Regions from separate parts of the Neorhizobium sp. DAR64860/K0K1 genome, predicted to be linked through region 2. Evidence: predicted binding sites of a transcription regulator. Region 2 holds the regulator's gene; each other region holds the start of a gene.
What was found. Region 2 encodes LexA, which represses DNA repair genes until DNA is damaged. Its sites were predicted from a motif close to TGTTCNNNNTGTGTTCNG; they were not measured.
Positions count from the first base shown of each region.

Region 1: dinB (DNA polymerase IV) is a predicted target of LexA. The motif match lies at 3,775-3,792, and genes of this name have one in related genera.
Region 3: recA (recombinase RecA) is a predicted target of LexA. The motif match lies at 1,882-1,899, and genes of this name have one in related genera.
Region 4: ACQY1J_RS02405 (DUF2461 family protein) is a predicted target of LexA. The motif match lies at 3,145-3,162, and genes of this name have one in related genera.

Region 1 is NZ_CP191459.1:803,526-808,907, forward strand. Features, by position in the region: gene ACQY1J_RS08465 (pyridoxamine 5'-phosphate oxidase family protein) at 76-558, shown strand; gene ACQY1J_RS08470 (hypothetical protein) at 622-864, opposite strand; gene ACQY1J_RS08475 (2'-5' RNA ligase family protein) at 871-1,452, opposite strand; gene ACQY1J_RS08480 (hypothetical protein) at 1,525-1,842, opposite strand; gene ACQY1J_RS08485 (DNA polymerase III subunit epsilon) at 1,871-2,620, opposite strand; gene dinB (DNA polymerase IV) at 2,660-3,754, opposite strand; gene ACQY1J_RS08495 (hypothetical protein) at 3,905-4,213, shown strand; gene ACQY1J_RS08500 (FAD/NAD(P)-binding protein) at 4,264-5,382, opposite strand, start outside.
Region 2 is NZ_CP191459.1:1,757,953-1,763,334, reverse strand. Features, by position in the region: gene ACQY1J_RS13145 (ComEC/Rec2 family competence protein) at 1-1,427, shown strand, start outside; gene lexA (transcriptional repressor LexA) at 1,408-2,127, opposite strand; gene ACQY1J_RS13135 (VOC family protein) at 2,320-3,195, shown strand; gene kdsA (3-deoxy-8-phosphooctulonate synthase) at 3,200-4,045, shown strand; gene eno (phosphopyruvate hydratase) at 4,174-5,382, shown strand, end outside.
Region 3 is NZ_CP191459.1:1,468,745-1,474,126, forward strand. Features, by position in the region: gene cckA (cell cycle histidine kinase CckA) at 1-1,712, shown strand, start outside; gene recA (recombinase RecA) at 1,959-3,047, shown strand; gene alaS (alanine--tRNA ligase) at 3,278-5,382, shown strand, end outside.
Region 4 is NZ_CP191458.1:543,303-548,684, forward strand. Features, by position in the region: gene ACQY1J_RS02390 (extracellular solute-binding protein) at 1-1,240, opposite strand, end outside; gene ACQY1J_RS02395 (LacI family DNA-binding transcriptional regulator) at 1,306-2,382, opposite strand; gene ACQY1J_RS02400 (DUF2256 domain-containing protein) at 2,822-2,983, opposite strand; gene ACQY1J_RS02405 (DUF2461 family protein) at 3,205-3,855, shown strand; gene ACQY1J_RS02410 (DUF3253 domain-containing protein) at 4,010-4,267, opposite strand; partial or broken gene ACQY1J_RS02415 (ribokinase) at 4,736-4,920, opposite strand; gene ACQY1J_RS02420 (LacI family DNA-binding transcriptional regulator) at 5,115-5,382, opposite strand, start outside.

The DNA of each region.
Region 1 (5,382 bases), 950 kb from region 2:
GGTGCAAGATATCCGCGGGTCTGGAACAGAAGCCAAGCTCGCCAGTTGACCCGCGTCATCAAAAGGAGAAATCGCATGGCTCACATCGAAGACGAACACGAGAAGGTCTGGGACCTTGCGGAGAAGATCGGATTTTGCATGCTCACGACCCAGTCGGGTACGGATCTGCGGGCTCGGCCGATGGCGGCCTATGCCGAGCGTCTTGAGAATGCGTTCTACTTTCTGACGGATGTGGCAAGCCACAAGGACGAGGAAATCGCGCGCTACCCGAACGTTTGCCTGGCGTTTGCCGATTCCAAGGGCCAGAAATACGTGTCCATTTCGGCGACGGCAGAAGTGCAGAACGATCGCGAGAAGATCCGCGACCTCTGGGCGACACCGGCAAAGGCCTGGTGGGACAGCCCCGAGGATCCTTCGATCCGCGTCCTGAAGATCACGCCGTCAGCAGCGGAATACTGGGATAGCCCTGGCACAGTCATCAGCTACATCAAGATGGCGGCAGCCGCCGTTTCCAGTTCGAAGCCCGACATGGGCGACAATGCCAAGGTTCAGATGTAACCTTCATGGCGGACGGGCAACCGTCCGCCATTCTTCTGCGGCCCGAATAGACGGGCTGGCGTCTCAGTTGAAATCGCCGATCGTTCCGGTTTGAAAGATAATCACCGGTTCGCGTTCCTCCCCGACAGCTGGCGATGCCTCGCGCTTCCAGACAACCGCTCCGGCATGTCGATCGCCGAGTTCGCGGGCCTCATCGATCGCAGCCGTCTCGTCTTGTGCTTCCCTTACCGCGAACGCCGGAACGGTCTGCCCTCTCTCATCGAGATCGAAGGCGAGGACGAAGATAGATTTGAACGCTCCGGGCATCAGTTTTCATTCCTTGATATGGCTTTGGACGCCGGCACACTCGCTCTGATCGCGACCGAAAACAACGGCGTCTCGATCTTCCGCAAATATCGCGGAGGATTCATGCTGCCAGGGTCCATTGAGGTATTTCCACAGATCAACACCTGTAATCTCGATGGTGTGAGGCTGAAACGTCGCGCGGAGCTGCTGATACAGCCGGTCGGCCCGGTCCTTCGATACCTTGTTCTGGATCGTGATATGCGGCTGCCATTTCTGCATATCCTGCGGACCGAGCCATGGTAGGAAGGCCTCCTTCAACTGGGCTCGCACATCCTGAAGCGCGGCACTGTCGATCGTGAAGGCGACGCCCGCACCGAGATGGCGGACGCCGCTGACCTCGGCTTTGATCGATGACCCAGCCTCGGCGACCCGTTTGAGGTGCTCGACGATCCGCTCCGTATATTCGCCGGGTAGCCGATGAAACATCGTCAGATGCGCATCGAGGAAATTCCGGTCCGGCGGGAAATGGGTTTTCCGCAACAGATCGAAAGGCGCTCTGTCGCCTTCCGCAATACGGGCTGTCAGGATCAGCGGCTGAAGCGTCTTCACTGGGATTGAACCTTCCGGGCCAGGTTTCGAACGGGTCTTTGAAGCCGAGATCTGGGATCCGGGCCCGCGATATCAATCCTTCAGTTTCGCGAACCAGTCCGCATAGGGCGTGTTCTTGGCCATATGCCGGTTGAGATCGGGCTCGCCGTCATCCCACCAGACAGGGCCGCGTTCGCCAAGCTGAACCTTGGCATCGTCGACCCGCCGGCGCGCTTCGGCCATCGCGTCGGGTTTGCCTTTCGCATCGCGGACGGCCCGGCGTGCCGACATCAGGTCCGAGACCAGGCGTTGACGCGTCTCCGCGTCCAGCGCCGGGTTGCTTCGACGCCAGAGCCTGCCGCGGACGACGAAGTATTTGCCGTCGGGTGTGTCAGGATACGTCTCGCTCATCGTCCAACCCCGGTTTTCGCCATACCGATTACAGGAGCGTCCCCTGTGGCGGGTCAACGGCGGCGGGCTGTGGTTGTTCACCGCGGCGCGTCAGTTCGGTGCGGGCGCTGAAGCGGATATCGATATCCCGGTCTTCCGCGAGGTCCCGAAGCGCATCTTCGCTGATTCGGTCCCAGGTCTTGCCGCGATCCGCGCCTGACGGCACGCGCGGCAGCAGACCCGGCTCGCTGCTCCAGGCCAGGAGTTCTTCGAGTGATGCCTCGTTGAGGAGGTCGCGCAGGTGGTGCGCCGTGACATAGGCATCAGGCATGGCGCGATGCGCCGGCAGGCCGATCTCGTGGACCAGACCTTCGGGCATGCGCAGGTAGCGCAGCATCTGGTTGGAGAACCGCGGCAGTTCGGGCCAGACCCGCAGGCTGCATTTCCAGGTGCAGATCCAGGGCAGGCCGCCCGTTAGCCGCGGTGTACAGTATCGCTGTTCGAAAGCTGCGCGGTGTGCCGCAAGCGCTTCGATCCGGTGCGGGGGACGCAGGACAGTCGGTGCGATGTCTTTCCAGAACGGCGCGTCTGCGACATGGCTGTCGAGGATATGATGGATCGCGATCGTGTCGGGCGACATCGGCCGGCCGGGATTGACCAGAAGCGCACCGCGGTCCTCGTTAATCTGCCATCTTCCGTCTGCCCCTTGGGTGACATCCTGCCAGCCGATCTCGCAGACGTCGTTCGGTCCGTTGCCGCCGGTCTCGAGGTCGATGACGCGGATGGTGGGATTGCTCATGTCGAAGTCCTTACCCGGCGCTCTTTGTGTGCTTGTCGATTATAAATCGAGACCGAGCTGCGGTTGTTCCACGTCATCCGGCCCGGCGCCGACCAACGAAGAGAGGGATACGCCCAGCAGCCTTACCGAACGCCGGAAAGGGTAGACGGTAGCCAGGAGCCCGGATGCCGCCGCCAGCACTTCCGCGACGCTTGCATAGGGGAGGGACGCCGTGCGGCTGCGTGTCGCCTGGGTGAAGTCGGAATATTTGATCTTCACGGTGACGGTCTTGCCCGAAATGCGATGCGCTTCGCAGTGGCGCCAGACCTTTTCGGCAAGTGGCTTCAGTTCGGCGGTCGCAAGGTCGAGGGCGTCGATATCCTCAACAAATGTATCCTCGGCGCCGACGGATTTGCGGATCCGGTCGGGACGCACCTGGCGCTCGTCGATGCCGCGGGCGATGCCGTAGAAATAGGGTCCGGATTTGCCGAAGCTCTCGGCGAGAAACTGCAGCGACTTCGACTTGAGGTCAGCGCCGGTCTCGATGCCGTATTTCTTCATCCGCTCGGCAGTCGCCGGCCCAACGCCGTGGAATTTCTTGACCGGAAGCGATTCCACGAAGCCCGGGCCGTTCTTTGGCGTGATCACGGCCTGGCCGTTCGGCTTGTTGAGGTCGCTTGCCATCTTGGCGAGGAACTTGTTGTAGGAGATGCCGGCCGATGCGTTGAGGCCCGTCACCTGCTTGATCTTGGCACGAATCTCCAGCGCGATCTCGGTGGCGATCTCCATGCCCTTGAGGTTCTCGGTAACGTCGAGATAGGCTTCGTCGAGCGACAGGGGTTCGATCAGCGGCGTGTATTCCGCAAAGATCTCGCGGATTTGCCGGGACACCGACTTGTAGACCTCGAAGCGCGGCGGCACGAAGATCAGATCCGGGCATTTGCGCTTGGCAGTGACGGAGGGCATGGCGGAGTGAACGCCGAAGGCGCGTGCTTCGTAGCTTGCGGCCGCCACAACGCCGCGCGCCGCGGATCCGCCGACAGCCAAAGGCTTGCCGCGCAGGTCAGGATTGTCGCGCTGCTCGACGGAGGCATAGAACGCATCCATGTCGACATGGATGATCTTGCGGGTGGATATGGAGGCCGTGACATTCATGCGAGTTTGCTGGATGAGATAGAAACAAAAAGAGAACATAGCAGTCTTGCGACAAATATCCAAGCTCTCTGCCCAGCTTCCTGTGCATGAGGGAAACAAGCGGGCTTTGAAGGCGTTTGCTTCTGGTGATCATCAACAGGAGACAGTTTCATGGCTGACGACAGCACGACAACCATTCGAGCGACTTTCGACACCCGTGCGGCCGCAGACCTTGCGGTCGAACATCTGGTGCAGCAGCACGGTATCTCGCGTCCGGATATCTTCATCCAGTCCGTCGGTGCCGACAACACGGTCGGATCCGCTCCGTCGGGTGGCGATGCGTCGCATGATGGCGGAGAGCGCACCGATGGCCCGCTGGAGGGCGAGATCGAGGTTTCCGCCGATATCACCGAGAGCAAGATGGCGGCGGTGCAGAAGAGTTTTGGCGAAGCAGGCGCGATACGCGTGACCGGCCGCTGATTTAGTGAACCGAGGGGCCGGCTCTCAGCCGGCTCCATATGGCGGTGAGCTCAGAGGTTTGCTGCAATCGAATCGGCGACGAGCAGCGCATGTTCCGCAACCTGCGGAAAGCCCATCAACTCGCCAAAATGTCCGCGTGCCAGCGGTCCGGCGATGAAAAGCTTTGGTTCGGACTTGCCATCCGCGTCTATCGCGTTGGACTGCTCGTTGCAGGAAAGACCAAGCCCCGTCGGATCGAGGTGCAGAAAGCCTTGATCGCGGAGTTGCCGCAGCCATTGCTGGCTCTGCAGCACGTTGCCGTGGGCGGGGCCGGTCGTGACCGCGACGGCATCGAACTGGTGGACTTCGACACCATTCTTCCCGCGCCGCTTGATGGTGACATCGATGATGTCTCCGTCGGTGCTGACGTCGACGATGCCTGCGGCGAGGATGTCGAGCCTGCCGGCTGCCGCTTCCGCGTCGAGCACGTCTTCCACCTGCGGCGCAATCCGGAAGCGGTGGACGTCCCAATAGGGACGCAGGTGTCGCACGATCCGGCGGCGTGCCTCGAGCGGCAGATGCTTCCAGATGCCGCCGCCTTGCGAGCGCAACTGGTCGAGAACCGCATGCCAGGTCTGACCATCTGCCTGTGCATCCCTGATCGCGGCCCGCACGCGGTGTAGGATCTCGGATGCGCTAGTGGCGGGATGGTCGAGAAAGTCGCCGAACGGTTCCTGCGCGAAGGTGGCGTGTCCGCGCGAGCGGAGGCCACGGCGCGAGAGGGCGGTAATGCTGCCGCTATGCCCGCAACGCTTCAACGAAGCGATGACATCTGCGGAGGTCAGCCCGTTGCCGACGACGAGGACCCGATCGTCGGCCCGGATCGGCGCCAATGCGTTCGGCGCTGTCGGGTCCGCGACATAGCGCGGATGCTCGGCCAGTCGTCTCAAGGAGCGTGGGGCAACGGGAGCAGGGTGGGTGGCAGCGATCACCAGGATATCGGCAACCAGCGTCTGCCCGGTGGTATCGGTGACATGCCATTGGTCGTGCCGCTTTTCGACGCCGTTCACCGCGGCGCAGATATGGCGGACGGCTCCTGATGCCAAAAGAGGTTGAAGGTTGGACAGGACATAGTTTCCGAAGATGCCCCGGCGCGGAAACACGTTGCCATCGGCGCGAAATGCCGCCTC
Region 2 (5,382 bases):
TGGCGACCGCCTATTACCTGATTTCCGGGTTCGGGGTTTCCGCCGAGCGGGCCTATATCATGATGGCGGTGATGCTGGTCGCCGTGCTCGTCGATCGACCCTCCATCAGCCTTCGCAACGTCGCCCTTTCGGCAATCATCATCCTCGCCATCTCGCCGTCGGAGATTTTGGGTCCGAGTTTCCAGATGTCGTTTGCGGCAACCGCGGCACTGGTGGCAGGGTTCGCCCTCTGGACGCGATATTTCGCGAAAGGTAAGGAGGATACAAAAGGTAGCAACCGGTGGATAACGGGTGTCGCGGCGACGTTCCATTTCATTGCCGGGATCGTGGTGACGTCGCTGATCGGCAGTACTTCGACGTCGATCTATTCGATCGAGCATTTCCACCATCTGACCACCTACGGCCTCGCGGCCAATCTCGCGGCCATGCCGATCATTTCCTTCGTGGTGATGCCGGCAGGGCTTGTTGGCATGTTGCTGATGCCGTTCGGGCTGGATGCTCCCTTTCTGTTCATCATGGGCGAGGGGCTGCGGATCGTCATTCGCATTGCCGAGATCGTTGCCGCATGGGGCGGCGATATTGCCATCGGCCGGCAGAACCCTCTTTTCCTGCCGCTGGCGACGGCAGGCTTTCTGCTTCTGACGCTGCTGCGCACGCCGCTGAGGCTGACAGGCGCGCTGTTCATGGCGGTGGCTTTGCTCTTTGCGGTCCGCTCAGGCTCGGCGCCGAGGCCTGATATCGTCATATCCGAAGACGGCGCGTCAGTGGGACTGATCCAGGATGACAAGATCACCCTCAATCGAACCCGGCCGCCGGGATTTATCTACGATCAATGGCGGCGAGCGCTGGTGCTTGAGACCGGAGAACAACCGCTCGCCTTGCCGGTTCTTGCCTCTTCGGAACCAGCGCGAGGTGCCAGCCTTGCGAAAAGTGATGACAGACGACCTAGACCACATTCGCGACCGGATTTGACGCGCCGGGAAATCGAATATGTCAGGGGCTTTCTTCAAGCATTCACGCCCGGACGATTTGCCTGTCTGCCGAAAATCCTGTGCGCGGCGCAGACTGCTCAGGACATCCGGATCGTCACTGTCGAAGACAACCGATACACCGATCTTGCCTGCGATTTCGGTCGGATCATCGTCTCGCCCGGCGCACGCTTCGATACTTGCCGCTCCGGCGCCTTGCTTCTCAGCGGGCGGACGTTGCGCCGGACTGGCGCACTGGAAATCACCATTATTCCGAACGCGACAGCGCCAGACATCAAGATTACGGCGGCGATGCGAGACAGCGCACAGACCTCAAGCCGTCCGTGGACCGTCCACCGGTTCTATGACTGGCGAACGCGACAATTCGACTTTGGCATCCCGGAGGCTGTTGCTGCGCATCTCCGGGATAACAGCGTTCTTAATGATAGCGGCGAATAAGGCCGACAAGCTTGCCCTGGACCTTCACCCGGTCGGGCGGGAAGATGCGGGTCTCGTAAGCGGGGTTCGCCGCTTCCAGCGCGATCGATGCACCCTTGCGGCGGAACCGCTTCAGGGTCGCTTCTTCCTCATCGACCAGGGCAACGATGATATCGCCCGGACTTGCGGTGCTGGCATTCTTGATGATGACGGTATCACCATCGAGGATGCCGGCATCGATCATCGAATCGCCCTTCACTTCGAGCGCGTAATGATCGCCGGAACCCAGCATCTCGATCGGAACGGCGATGTCGTGGGTGTTGTTCTGGATCGCGGAGATCGGCACGCCGGCAGCGATTCGACCCATGACCGGAATGTTTGTCGAGAACGGATTGTCCGCCATGACCGGCGCCGGCTTCTGAGCGACGACCGGTTGCGTTTTGCCGAGGCTTCCCTCGATGACACTGGGAGAAAATCCCCGTCGCGGATGAAGGTTCGCCACATAGGCGTCAGGCAGCTTGATCACTTCGAGCGCGCGTGCTCTGTTCGGCAGACGGCGAATAAAGCCACGCTCCTCGAGCGCGGTGATCAGCCTATGGATGCCGGACTTCGATGCAAGGTCGAGAGCGTCCTTCATTTCGTCAAACGACGGCGGCACGCCTGATTCTTTCATCCGCTCGTGGATGAACAGAAGTAACTCCTGTTGCTTGCGTGTCAGCATGGACGGGACCCTCAGAATTGGAAACAAATGCAGAACGGACGCTATATGTTCTATCTGTGTTCCGCAAGCCCCAAATTTCTGCTCAAGAATAGTCTCATTTCAGCGTTCGATCACGTATTCAGTTCGTGCGCAGCACTTGCCGAGTTTCCCGCGATAGCCAATGTTCTGCGGAATAAGACTTTGGGGGTGTAAGTGGGTAACAAGTCAGTCGATCATTTGGTTCTGCCCGTTGCAGATCTGGCGTCAGCGCGGGGGAGGTTGACCGCTCTCGGCTTTACTGTGGCACCTGAAGGTGTTCACCCTTTCGGCACAGCCAATGCCTGCATATTCTTCGCGGATGGCTCGTACCTCGAGCCACTGGCCATTGTTAACCGTCGGCAAGCCTCGCTTGCGGCAAAACGAGGCAACGTGTTCACCGATCGCGACATCCGCTTTCGCGGCCAGCGGAAAAGGGAAGGTCTATCGGCGGTGGTCGTCGGGACGCAGGATGCATCGGCCGATCATAGCCGTTTTGTGGACGGGCACATGTCTGCGGGCGAGATGCTTCAGTTCTCCCGCCCGATGCAGTTGCCCGATGGTGGGGAGAGCGAAGTCTCATTCCGTCTGGCGTTCGCGGCAGTCCCCGAGGTCGATGACATCTTGCTGTTTTCCTGCCAGCGCATGGCCGCATTACCGGCAGATCGCGGTGGTCTTGATGAGCACGCAAACGCCGTTACAGGCCTTCGAGAGATCGTCTTTTCTGCAGATGACCCGCTGGAGTTTCTGCCGCTTTTCGAAACCGTGTTCGAGACTCAGCCCGAGCAAGGGAAAGACGGTCTGCGGATCGAAGCTGCCAATGCCAGCATCCGCATTCAATCCAACGACACGTTCAGCGACGAGTTCCGGTCTTCGATGAAGCCCTTGTTATCGTCGCGCCTCGCTGCGCGCGGGATCATCTTTAAGACCACCGATCTCGCCGTGACAGAGATCACCCTTGCTGCTAATGACGTCGCATTCATCCGCAGGGATGGCCGCGTGATCGTGTCGGCAGCCCCGGGGCAAGGTGTGGTTTTCGGTTTCGAGGAATAGTGAAATGACAGTCTCCGCCAATTCTGAAGTGTCCGTGGGCGAGGGGAGTTCGAAAGTCGTTTTTTCCAACACGGCAAAGCTCTCGCTGATTGCCGGTCCCTGTCAGATGGAAAGCCGTGATCACGCCTTCATGATCGCGGGTACGCTTGTCGAACTCTGCAAGAAGCTCGGCATCGGCCTCGTCTACAAATCCTCCTTCGACAAGGCCAACCGCACGTCGATCTCCGGCAAGCGCGGCATCGGCTTGGACAACGCGATGGCAATCTTTGCCGATCTCAAGAAGGAATACGGCTTTCCGGTTCTGACCGACATCCACACGGAAGAGCAGTGCGGCCTCGTGGCCAATACGATCGATATCCTGCAGATCCCCGCCTTCCTGTCGCGCCAGACCGACTTGCTCGTCGCGGCCGCAAAGACGGGTTGCGCCATCAACGTGAAGAAGGGCCAGTTCCTGGCGCCCTGGGACATGAAGAACGTTCAGGCGAAGTTCCTCGAAAGCGGCAATCCGAATGTGATGCTGTGCGAGCGCGGCGCCTCGTTCGGCTATAATACGCTTGTCTCCGACATGCGTTCGCTGCCGATCATGGCGTCTCTCGGAAGCCCTGTCATCTTCGATGCGACCCATTCCGTTCAGCAGCCGGGCGGCCAGGGCGGTTCTTCCGGCGGCCAGCGCGAATTTGTCGAAACGCTGGCGCGGGCAGCCGTCGCCGTCGGCGTTGCTGGCGTCTTTATCGAGACCCACGAAGACCCTGACAACGCACCGTCCGACGGTCCGAATATGGTCCACCTGAAGGACATGCCGCGGCTTCTGGAAAAGCTGCTGGCCTTCGACGCCATCGCAAAAGGCTGACGGCGTCGAAAAACCGCCGAATTGACTGGATTGTAATCCGCGTGTCATCGACGATCGCACAATGTCGATGACACGCCTGTTCGCTGAGCCTGCGAATTCAGGCTCGCACATCAACCGAGGAGAGACCCTTGACCGCCATTACCGACATCATCGCTCGCGAAATTCTGGACAGCCGTGGCAACCCGACCGTCGAGGTGGATGTTTATCTGGAAGACGGCTCGATGGGCCGCGCCGCCGTTCCGTCGGGCGCCTCCACGGGCGCGCATGAAGCCGTCGAACTTCGCGATGGTGGCAAGCGCTATGGTGGCAAGGGCGTCGAAAAGGCTGTCGAAGCCGTCAACACCGAGATCTTCGACGCGATCGGCGGCTTCGATGCCGAAAGCCAGATCCACATCGACAAGACCCTGATCGCGCTCGACGGCACCCCGAACAAATCGCGCCTGGGTGCAAACGCCATTCTCGGCGTTTCGCTTGCCGTTGCCAAGGCCGCCGCCGAATTGTCCGGCCTGCCGCTCTATCGCTATATCGGCGGCGCCTCCGCCCATCTTCTGCCGGTCCCGATGATGAACATCATCAATGGCGGCGCTCACGCCGACAACCCGATCGATTTCCAGGAATTCATGATCATGCCCGTCGGCGCTGAGACGCTGAAGGATGCCGTGCGCATGGGTGCAGAAATCTTTCACGTCCTCAAGAAGGAACTGGCAGCGCAGGGCCACAACACCAATGTCGGCGACGAAGGCGGTTTCGCGCCGGGCCTGAAGAGCGCGCCGGAAGCCCTCGACTTCATCATGAAGTCGGTCGAAAAGGCCGGCTACCGGCCGGGCGATGACGTCCACCTGGCGCTTGATTGCGCAGCCACCGAGTTCTTCAAGAACGGCAAGTACGAGCTGGAAGGCGAAGGCCGTTCGCTCGAGCCGGAAGCAATGGCCGATTACCTGGCAGAACTTGCCGGCAAGTACCCGATCATCTCGATCGAAGACGGCATGTCGGAAGACGACTGGACCGGCTGGAAGTATCTGACTGACAAGATTGGCTCCAAGGTGCAACTGGTCGGCGACGACCTGTTCGTGACCAACTCGGCCCGTCTGCGCGATGGTATCCGCCAGGGCACAGCCAACTCGATCCTCGTCAAGGTCAACCAGATCGGATCGCTCACCGAGACGCTCGATGCTGTCGAAACAGCGCATAAGGCGAGCTACACGGCCGTCATGTCCCACCGTTCGGGTGAGACGGAAGACTCGACGATTGCGGATCTCGCCGTCGCCACCAACTGCGGACAGATCAAGACCGGTTCGCTGTCGCGCTCTGATCGTCTGGCCAAGTACAACCAGCTG
Region 3 (5,382 bases), 290 kb from region 2:
TGCGCCGTGCCAACGGCCAGAGCCTGCCGGTGCGACTTGTTCACAGCGTCAGCTCCATGCGCGACGGTGCGCCCGGCGAAAGCCGCAGTGTCGTGATCAACCGGCCGCATGGTGAGGACACCGATCAATCCGCGTCGGCGATGCGTTTCACGCGCTTTTTCAACAACACGCCGATGGCCATTGCGTCCGTCGATGGCGAAGGCCGGATCCTGCGCATCAATGCGCCGTTCCTGCGACTGTTCGCCGGGGTTCTGACCCGAGACGACGTGGAAAGTGGTGCGTCGCTGGAGCGTATCGCGCACGAGACGACCCGCGATCAGCTGATGGCGGCGCTTGCTGCCGCACGCGACCGGCAGGGCGACATTACTCCGATCGATTCGCGGCATCCGGGCGACGAGACCCGCTATCTGCGTTTCTACGTCAATGCGGTGATCGACGAGAGCGACGAGGCGCCGGAAGAGGCGGCCATCATCTATTCCGTCGAGACGACCGAGCAGAAGGCGCTCGAGACGCAAATGGCGCAGACCCAGAAGCTAAATGCGGTCGGCACGCTGGCAGGCGGTATCGCGCACGATTTTAACAACGTGCTGACGGCTATCCTTCTGTCGTCCGATCACCTGCTTTTGCAGGCGCGTCCGTCCGACGCGAGCTTCGCCGATCTGATGGAAATCAAGCGCAATGCCAACCGGGCCGCCGTTCTGGTGCGCCAGCTTCTGGCCTTCTCGCGCAAGCAGACGATGCGTCCGGCGGTTCTGAACCTCACCGATGTGGTGGGCGACCTGCGCATGCTGGTCGACCGGCTGATTTCCGGCACCAATGTCAAGCTCGATGTCGACTACGGGCGTGACCTGTGGCCGGTGCGTACCGACCTGTCGCAGTTCGAGCAGGTTCTGATCAACCTCTGCGTCAACGCGCGCGATGCGATGCCGCAGGGTGGCACGATCCTGATCAAGACCCGCAATGTGACGGCCGAGGAAACTGCCGCCTTCCATCAGGCCGATCTTCCGGCGGAAGATCTCGTCATGGTCGAGGTTGCCGATAGCGGCACGGGCATTCCGCCCGAGATCATGGACAAGATCTTCGAGCCGTTCTTCACCACCAAGGAAGTGGGCAAGGGGACCGGTCTTGGCCTCTCGATGGTCTATGGCATCATCAAACAGTCCGGCGGGTATATCTATCCGGAATCCGAAGTCGGTCGCGGAACGAGTTTCCGGCTGTTCCTGCCGCGTCACATTCCCGAAATACCGGTCATCACGCCAGAGGCCGCAGAGGCTGCAGCTCTGGCAGCCGCACAGCCTGTGGCTTTGAAAGCGCCGGCAGAGGATATGGATCTCACGGGCAAGTCTGCGGTCGTGCTGCTTGTGGAAGATGAAGAAGCGGTTCGCCGGGGTGGCAAGCGCATGCTGGAAACGCGCGGTTATACCGTGCACGAAGCCGGATCCGGCGTCGAAGCACTCGACATCATGGACGAGCTCGAAGGCAAGGTTGATATCGTCGTTTCCGACGTTGTCATGCCTGAGATGGACGGGCCGACGCTTCTGACGGAACTGCGGAAATCCTATCCGGATCTGAAGTTCATCTTCGTCTCCGGATACGCGGAGGACGCGTTTGCGCGCAACCTGCCGGCCGATGCGAAGTTCGGTTTTCTGCCCAAGCCGTTTTCGCTGAAGCAGCTTGCCGTTGCGGTTCGCGAGATGCTCGACTCGGACTGATTTTCTGATCCGCCTGCCAACCTTTATGGAGCCTCGCGATTCGTCCGTCGAACCGCGAGGCTTCTTGCTTTAACGCCTGATTTTCCACAGGTTATGTGCGCGAGAACGTTCCGGGAACGAAATCGCGATAACGCAGTTTAATCAAGCTGATAAAAGCCTCTTGATTAATGAGAACAAAAAGAGTACACGGTGTCCATCGGCTGCTTCATTGCTTGCGTGGCGGCAATAACCTAAAGGTGGGACCTCATGGCACAGAATTCATTGCGGCTCGTAGAGGATAAAGGCGTGGACAAGAGCAAGGCGCTCGAAGCAGCACTCTCACAGATCGAACGATCCTTCGGTAAGGGATCGATCATGAAGCTTGGCTCGAACGATAGCATCGTCGAGATCGAGACAGTTTCCACCGGTTCCCTGAGCCTCGATATTGCGCTCGGCATCGGCGGCCTGCCGAAGGGCCGTATCGTCGAAATCTATGGTCCGGAAAGCTCGGGCAAGACAACGCTTGCGCTGCAGACCATTGCCGAGGCTCAGAAGGGTGGCGGTGTTTGCGCCTTCGTCGACGCGGAACACGCGCTCGATCCGGTCTACGCCCGCAAGCTCGGCGTCGATCTGCATAACCTCCTGATCTCGCAGCCTGACACCGGTGAGCAGGCGCTTGAGATCACTGATACGCTGGTGCGTTCCGGTGCTGTCGACGTTCTCGTCATCGACTCGGTTGCGGCATTGACGCCACGCGCCGAAATCGAAGGCGAAATGGGCGACAGCCTGCCGGGTCTTCAGGCCCGTCTGATGAGCCAGGCACTGCGCAAGCTGACGGCGTCGATCTCCAAGTCGAAGACGATGGTGATCTTCATCAACCAGATCCGCATGAAGATCGGCGTGATGTTCGGTTCGCCGGAAACGACGACAGGCGGTAACGCGCTGAAATTCTACGCGTCCGTCCGTCTCGACATTCGCCGCATCGGCCAGGTCAAGGAACGCGAAGAAGTCGTCGGCAACCAGACACGCGTCAAGGTCGTCAAGAACAAGATGGCGCCTCCCTTCAAGCAGGTCGAATTCGACATCATGTATGGCGAAGGCGTGTCAAAGACCGGCGAGCTCGTCGATCTCGGCGTCAAGGCTGGGATCGTCGAGAAGTCGGGCGCATGGTTCTCCTACAACAGCCAGCGCCTTGGTCAGGGCCGCGAGAACGCGAAGTCGTTCCTGCGAGACAATCCGGAAGTGGCGCGTGAAATCGAGACGTCGCTGCGCCAGAACGCCGGTCTGATCGCGGACAAGTTCCTGCAGAATGGCGGTCCTGATGCCAATGACGGCGACCAGGCCCCGGACCCTTGATCGGACCTGGGTTGGGATGTCGATCTAGGGCATCCTGACGCTGATATTCACCGGTGTTTTCCGGTTTTCAAATCTTGCCGGCCGCCATCTACGAGATGCGCGGCCGGTCTGCGTTCCGGGCGGGTTTGGGATGATTAGGGGTGCTGTGGCTGGACAGTCGGGAACGCGGACGATACAAGCCTTTCGTCTTCGAATAACAGCATCGCACCCGGCGATAAAAAGGGCTTAGCATGAGCGGCGTGAATGAAATCCGGTCGACGTTTCTCGACTATTTCCAAATGAACGGCCACGAGGTTGTGTCCTCGTCCCCGCTTGTGCCGCGCAATGACCCGACGCTGATGTTTACCAATGCCGGTATGGTGCAGTTCAAGAACGTCTTTACCGGTCTTGAAAAGCGCCCCTACACCACGGCGACCACCTCCCAGAAATGCGTGCGCGCCGGTGGCAAGCATAACGATCTCGACAATGTCGGTTACACCGCCCGCCATCTCACCTTCTTCGAGATGCTCGGCAACTTCTCGTTTGGTGACTACTTCAAGGAAAACGCGATCGAGCTTGCCTGGAAGCTGGTCACAGAAGGGTTCGATCTGCCCAAGCACCGGCTGCTGGTCACCGTCTATTCGGAAGACGAGGAAGCTGCGACGCTGTGGAAGAAGATCGCCGGCATTTCCGACGACAAGATCATCCGCATTCCCACTTCCGACAATTTCTGGCAGATGGGCGATACCGGCCCCTGCGGTCCATGCTCGGAAATCTTTATCGACCAGGGCGAAAATGTCTGGGGTGGACCTCCGGGCTCGCCTGAAGAAGACGGCGACCGCTTCCTGGAATTCTGGAACCTCGTCTTTATGCAGTACGAGCAGACGGCACCCGGCGAGCGTACGCTGCTGCCGCGCCCGTCGATCGATACCGGCATGGGTCTCGAGCGCATGGCCTGTGTCCTGCAGGGCAAGCAGAGTGTGTTCGACACCGATCTGTTCCAGACGCTGATCGGAACGATCGAGGATGTCCTGAGCGTGAAGGCCGAGGGCAGTGCCAGCCACCGCGTCATCGCCGACCATCTGCGTTCGTCCGCGTTCCTGATTGCCGACGGCGTCCTGCCATCCAACGAAGGCCGTGGTTACGTGCTTCGCCGCATCATGCGCCGCGCCATGCGCCATGCGCAGCTGCTCGGTGCCAAAGAACCTGTGATGTACAAGCTGCTGCCGACGCTGGTGCAGGAAATGGGCCGCGCCTATCCGGAACTGGTGCGCGCCGAGGCGCTGACCGCGGAAACGCTGAAGCTCGAGGAAACCCGCTTCCTCAAGACGCTCGAACGTGGTTTGTCGCTGCTTTCGGACGCGACCAGCACGCTCGACAAGGGCGACATGCTCGACGGCGAGACGGCGTTCAAGCTTTACGACACCTACGGTTTCCCGCTCGACCTGACGCAGGACGCGCTCCGCGCCCGCGAAATCGGCGTCGATCTCTCCGGCTTTACCGATGCGATGGAACGCCAGAAGGCGGAAGCCCGCTCGCATTGGGCAGGCTCCGGCGACAAGGCGACCGAAACCGTCTGGTTCGAAATCAAGGAAAAGTTCGGCGCCACCGAATTCCTCGGCTATGACACCGAGACTGCCGAAGGCGTCGTCCAGGCGATTGTCAAGGATGGCAAGGCCATCGACAGTGCCTCGAGCGGCGATGCCGTCCAAATCGTCGTGAGCCAGACGCCGTTCTACGGTGAATCCGGCGGCCAGATGGGCGATGCCGGTTTGATCTCGACCGACCACGCCAAGCTTGAAGTGACCGACGTCCAGAAGCGGGGCGAGGGGCTGTTTGTCCATATCGCAACCGTGACCGAGGGCACGTTGAAGGCTGGTGACGCGGTCATTCTCGCCGTCGATCACGCCCGCCGTTCGCGCCTGCGCTCGAACCATTCCGCCACGCATCTGCTGCATGAAGCCCTGCGCGAAGTGCTCGGCACCCATGTGGCGCAGAAGGGCTCGCTTGTCGCTCCTGAGCGTCTTCGTTTCGACGTGTCGCATCCAAAGCCGATGTCATCAGAAGAACTGCAGGTCGTCGAGGATATGGCCAACGCCATCATCCTGCAGAACGCACAGGTTACGACGCGCCTGATGAGCGTCGACGATGCGATTGCCGAAGGGGCAATGGCGCTGTTCGGCGAGAAATACGGCGATGAAGTTCGTGTCGTCTCGATGGGCAAGGCTGTCGATGGCCCGAAAGCCGGCAAGCCCTACTCGATCGAACTCTGCGGCGGCACGCATGTCAACGCGACGGGTGATATCGGCCTTGTGCGCATTCTCTCTGAAAGCGCCGTCGGCGCCGGTGTTCGCCG
Region 4 (5,382 bases), on a different replicon from region 2:
CTGTCTGCTCCGCAGACTGGCCGGATGTAAAAGCCAGATCGAGCTCGTCGGCCATCTTGGGGTTGAACCTGCCCCAGTTGGGATGGATGACCGTACTGACGAGATGTTCGGGAATGGTCTTCGTCTGCTCTACGAAGACCTTCATCTCATTCGGCCGTAGAGAGAACTCGATCCCCTTGTCCACAATCGACGTGCGCACCGGCAGAAGCTGGGCCGTATTGACGAAGCTGCGCATGTTTTCCTCGTTGACGAGGAATTTGACAAACTCGGCGGCCAATTCTGGCGTCTTGCTATCGCGGGAAACCGCGACGCAGGTGCCGCCAAGATCGTCGGCCATTGCGACGTCACGCGGCAGGTAGGTGACGCCCCATTTGGCCTTCATCTGCTGCTCGACGAAGGGAATCTGCCAATTGCCATTCAGCATCATGGCGATCGTGCCGTTGGCGAACAGGTTCTGCACCTTCTCGGCGCTCTTGACCGAGGTGCTGGGCGGAACCAGTCCTTCGGTGAACCAGCTCTGTGTCCATGCAATCGTCTCGATGCCGGCCTTCTCGGTGATGCGGGAGGCCGTCAGGTCCTCGCTCAGCAAGCGCCCGCCATGCTGGTAGAGATAGAACATCCAGCGATGCACGGCGCCGTTCTGCCAGCTCATGGCGAACGGATAGGATGAGCCGCCCTGCGTCTTGAGCTTTTTGGCGTTGTCGATGAACGCCGCCCATGTCCAAGCTTCGTCGAGGCTGGACGGTACCGCGATATTGGCCTTTTCCAACAGTTCCTCGTTGTAGAACAGGGCAAACGTATCGGTGTGATGCGGCAGCGCGTAGGGAGTGCCCTTGACGTTGACGGCGCTCCAGACGGCAGGTGTGAAGCCCTTGCCGAAGTCCTTCTCGAGATACTGCGTAAGGTCGATGGCGGCCTTGTTGCTCGCGTATCGCCCGATCTGCTGATAGGTCACGCGGAAGAGGTCGGGCGCCTGGCGGCCCGCAAGGCGCGTATCGACCTGCTGGTAGAATTGCGCGAACGGCATCACATCAAGCTTGACCTTGACGCCGGGATTGGCGCTTTCAAATTTGGCGATCACGTTCCTGTAGCCAGCAACTTCTGAATCGCCGCCCCAGACGGCAAATGTCAGCTGTTTTTCCTGTGCAAGCGCCGGCATGCCGAGCGCGCCGGTCACAAGCCCCGCGCCGAGACCCGCGCCGGTCTTCAAAATGGTACGTCGATTGATAAATTGCGTCATGTCTTCCTCCCATGAGTGTCAATTTCCAACGCCTCCCTCGACACACATGCCGGGAAGGCACGTTTTCAGTTGTGCGGCATTCCCTCCGAATCGACCTCCGTTCCACCGCACGATTCGCGCACAAGTAGCCTGACGGGCAGCAGATGATCCTGCCGCCCTTCCTTCTTATCGATTGCATCTATGACCGCTTGCATTGCCAGCTTCCCGAGCTCCTCCCGGGAGCTGTCGACTGTTGTCAACGTCGGGGCAGTAAAGCCACCGAAGGCAATGCCATCGAAACCGACGACGGCGAAATCATCCGGCACCCTCAGCCCGCGCTTGCGCAATCCATGCAAAGCGCCGATCGCGAGCCGGTCGTTATAGGCGAAGAGAGCCGTCGGCGGGACGTCAAGCGCCAGGATGCGGTCAAGGGCGAGGACACCGCCTGACAGCGAATTCTCGGTCACCACAACGAGATCTTCATCGAATGGCAGACCAGCCTCGGAAAGCGCATGCATATAGCCATCGATACGGTCGTGCCCGCCATGCGAACTTCGCAACGCCTGGGTAAAGTGTGCGATGCGCCGATGTCCAAGCGAAATGAGGTGGCGGGTGGCGATATATCCACCTCTCTCAAGATCGACGCGGACGCTTTGAATTCCCGGTGCGGGGCTAGGCTCCTGCAGCACGACAACGCCGACACCGCGCTTTACGAGAGCAGGTAGTTCCGGAGCAGCGCAGTTATTGTGTCCTGCGACGATGATCCCGTCGTAAGCCGCCCCTTGCAACAAGAGCGCAGTGTGAAACTCGCTCAGTTCGTTGCGGGACGAAATGATCGTGACCGAATATCCGCGCAAACTGGCTTCCGCTTGCGCCGCACTCGCGATCTCTAGGAAGTACGGATTCTCCAAGGTCGGCAGAATGAAAGTGATGATCTTGGTGCTGCGCTGCCGCAGGCTTCTGGCGGCATGATTGGGCGTGTAGCCCAACTGGGCAGCGGCGGACATCACGCGTTCCCGTGTCTCCGGAGAAATGCGCACGGCACTATCCCGGCCATTGAGCACGAGGGAAATGGTCGCTTGGGAGACACCCGCGAGGCGTGCGACATCAGCGCTTGTCGGTGCAGCGGCGGCCGAATGTTCACCCGTGGACTTGCGGTTCATCGCGGACCCTACACTTGCTAAATCGTATTAGCTAATACGTATTAGCTCGAGCGACGGGCTGTCAAGCCCTCACATGGAGGCGAAATCAATCGCATCGTCGCGTCCTTTCTGGAAGGGAATAGGTGACCGTCCGAGGTAGCTTTTGTTACCTTCAGCGTATGGGAGATCCGCTTCACGGTCTCGCCTACAGCGGGATGCTGAGGAGGCTCCGGACCCAATGGCTTTGCATGATCTTGAAAAGGCCGTCCCCAGTAAGTGGCTCCTTCAAATCGAGAGCTATATGGTAGGGTCACTTGCAGCTGGGAGGATCGACGAGCAAACGTTCCTCGCCTCCGTTGCTGCGGCCACGTTCAGGTTTCTGCGAGGGCGCGATACGCTCGTGCGCCAACACACCCACCGTTCGACGGGTCTTGCACGATTTATTGTGCTAGCAACGTGATCATGACGTGGGTAATGGCTTGAGCTTAGAGCGGCGGCAGCGTTCAGAACAGTACTTCACGTCGCTCCAGTTCTTGGCCCACTTCAGCCTCCATGCAAAAGGTTTTCCGCATGTCGCACACGTTTTTATCGGCAGATCCGCTTTCTTGACCATTCTCGCCATATGGATCCTCTCCTATTCAACGTGTTTACGAAATGCGAACGAACCATTCGCCGCTCAGTTACCGAAGTGGCAATTCCACGAGCCCTACCCTATCTGGGGAAGCACTCAGCGATTGGAAGCACCCGACTTCAACCTCTTTTCATGTCCGCTCGAGCTATTTCTGTTCACTTTACGTTCCGCCTGCCCTATGACAGGCGGGTTTGCCATGTTTGAGACAGTGGATGATCAACCGATCGACTTTTGAATTTCTAGAGGAAGCCTCCAGTAATCACGGCGCCGAGTGGCTCGACGACAACCGAGCTAGACTTGATTGCGCGCGCCGCGACTTAATTGAATTCACCCTAGCGTTAGCTAATAGCACAGGGTCGATCGACAAGCGCGTAGATGAGGCCAACCGAGATCCCCGCAAATGTTTGAGTGCCGCGTCTATCTCGAAAGGCACCTGCTGCATCACGTTGCGAGTTTCGCCTTCGAAGAACGCAGCCGCGACATATTACATGCAAATCTCTCCGCACAGCTCATACAGCGGAGGCGGAGCGCTGCTACCCCCGCCACGGCTTGCCCGCATTTTGCGGCAAACAATCGCAAGCCACACCGGCAAATGGAGAGGGATCGTCGAGGGTCCATTATTTCGGACATATTTCCCAAATGGTCTGACGGGCGGTCATGATTTGAGCGCCAGCGGGTACGTCAGAAATCACGACGCGCTCGACTTTTTCAATCTCAAAAACTTCGGAGCCTGTCGCAACGTTTCTGACGAGATGCTCGTGTCCTCCAATCTTGTCGAGGAAATAGTAAAATCATTCGCCGCTGCCCGCGCGCTGGTCGATTACATCAATCGGGCAACGACTAAGCTCCCCGAGTCTCGATAACCGGAAGGCTCTTACGCGCAAACTTACTGACCCGAAGCTTATAGAGATGAAAAAGTAGGCTCGCGACTATCAGCACGGTCGGGATGTGCTTGATCGGTTTCCTGTCATTGAGATTGTTTAGGACGCTAACAAGGTGGCCGCAGACGTCTCGGCATTAGAGATTTTGCTTGCGAGCACTTATACGGTAGGGACCGGCTCTCTCCCCCATTACGACAGATTTCCAGGAAAGGGTGATCTCTCGTCGCGCAATCAAGGCATCAACCGCTTCATGGACGGCTGGCATGTAGTCACGCCACTCAAGCGGAGCGTTGTGATCATTTGCAAGGCTGCGCGCAACTTCGCTCGGGCACGTCGTCCCATCAGGTCGACTGACGACAAAACTTAAAATGGTCGATTCCGCATTCGCTCGCATGGCTCGTCCCCATTTAACTGAACTGTCTCGCGGGTCATTTGACAGTTACATTGTCTCAGCAAAGCATCAGGCAAGACCATCTCTGCGCAATATGTCTTACAGCGGTGGTGTTGCGCTGGACGGCTCCGTTTTGAATAAGCGAGAGAGCTACTTCGTTCAGGCAAAGCGATATGGAAAACCGTTCAACCCTGCGGCGGCTTTTGACGCTGTCTCAGTTGCCGGGAAACGCAGCGGATCGTTACTCAAGATCTAACCGATGCGCCACCCCGTCATCGCAGAGGCTTTGGAGGCGCCATTGATTGTCAGCTTGGGATACTTGAGCCACTGCTCGATAGCAACAGTGGTGACGAACCTGAAGGCGTCATAGATGGTATTGCTGATCGGACTTGAGGCGAAAACCCGCGTCCGCGTCGCAGGCATCACGACCGGGACGCCGCTGCAGATCTCGACGTTGTCCGAATACGGGGTTGCCGAGCGCACGCCGGCCTTGGCTGCGGAAACCGCTCGGTTGCCGCCCCTGCCGCAACATGCCGGGTTCCAGGCGGAGCCGGTGACTGTTTCGCCTTTGCGCGGCGGTGCCGGACCGGACATTTGACGATGATGTCGTAATGCAGACTGCCGGAAACGACGACAGCGGGGCAGGATGCGGTCATAGAAATTTGTCTTTCCGTCTGGAGGCGACGGCCGCCATAGTCTTTTCTGGATTTTCCCAAAATTACCTATTGCACATCACCGGTCTCCGAAGTCCCGCCGCCAGGCGCAAGTAAATGTAAACGCTCGTTTATTTGCTCCGCATCCGGCCAAATCAAAGCCTCTGACCAATCGCGCGCGCCGCCCTTCATATGGCTCAAAGGTTTTCCTTGAGTAGAATTTCGATGCGGATCTTTTCCTGTGCGGCGAGCGGCTCGCGGGCATCCGAGCGGGCGCGCATGATGCGAATTGCACTGCGCACCGCATGGCCCGGATCCTGTGCGATCACGGCATCGATACGGTCGTCCCGGAGCGCCTGTTCGGTGAAGGGAGTTCGCTCGTGGACAACCACGGCAATGCCGCCGAGATCGACGTTTCCGGCAGCAGCCAGGATCGGCACGCGAGCCTCTGCGCTCAGCACGTAG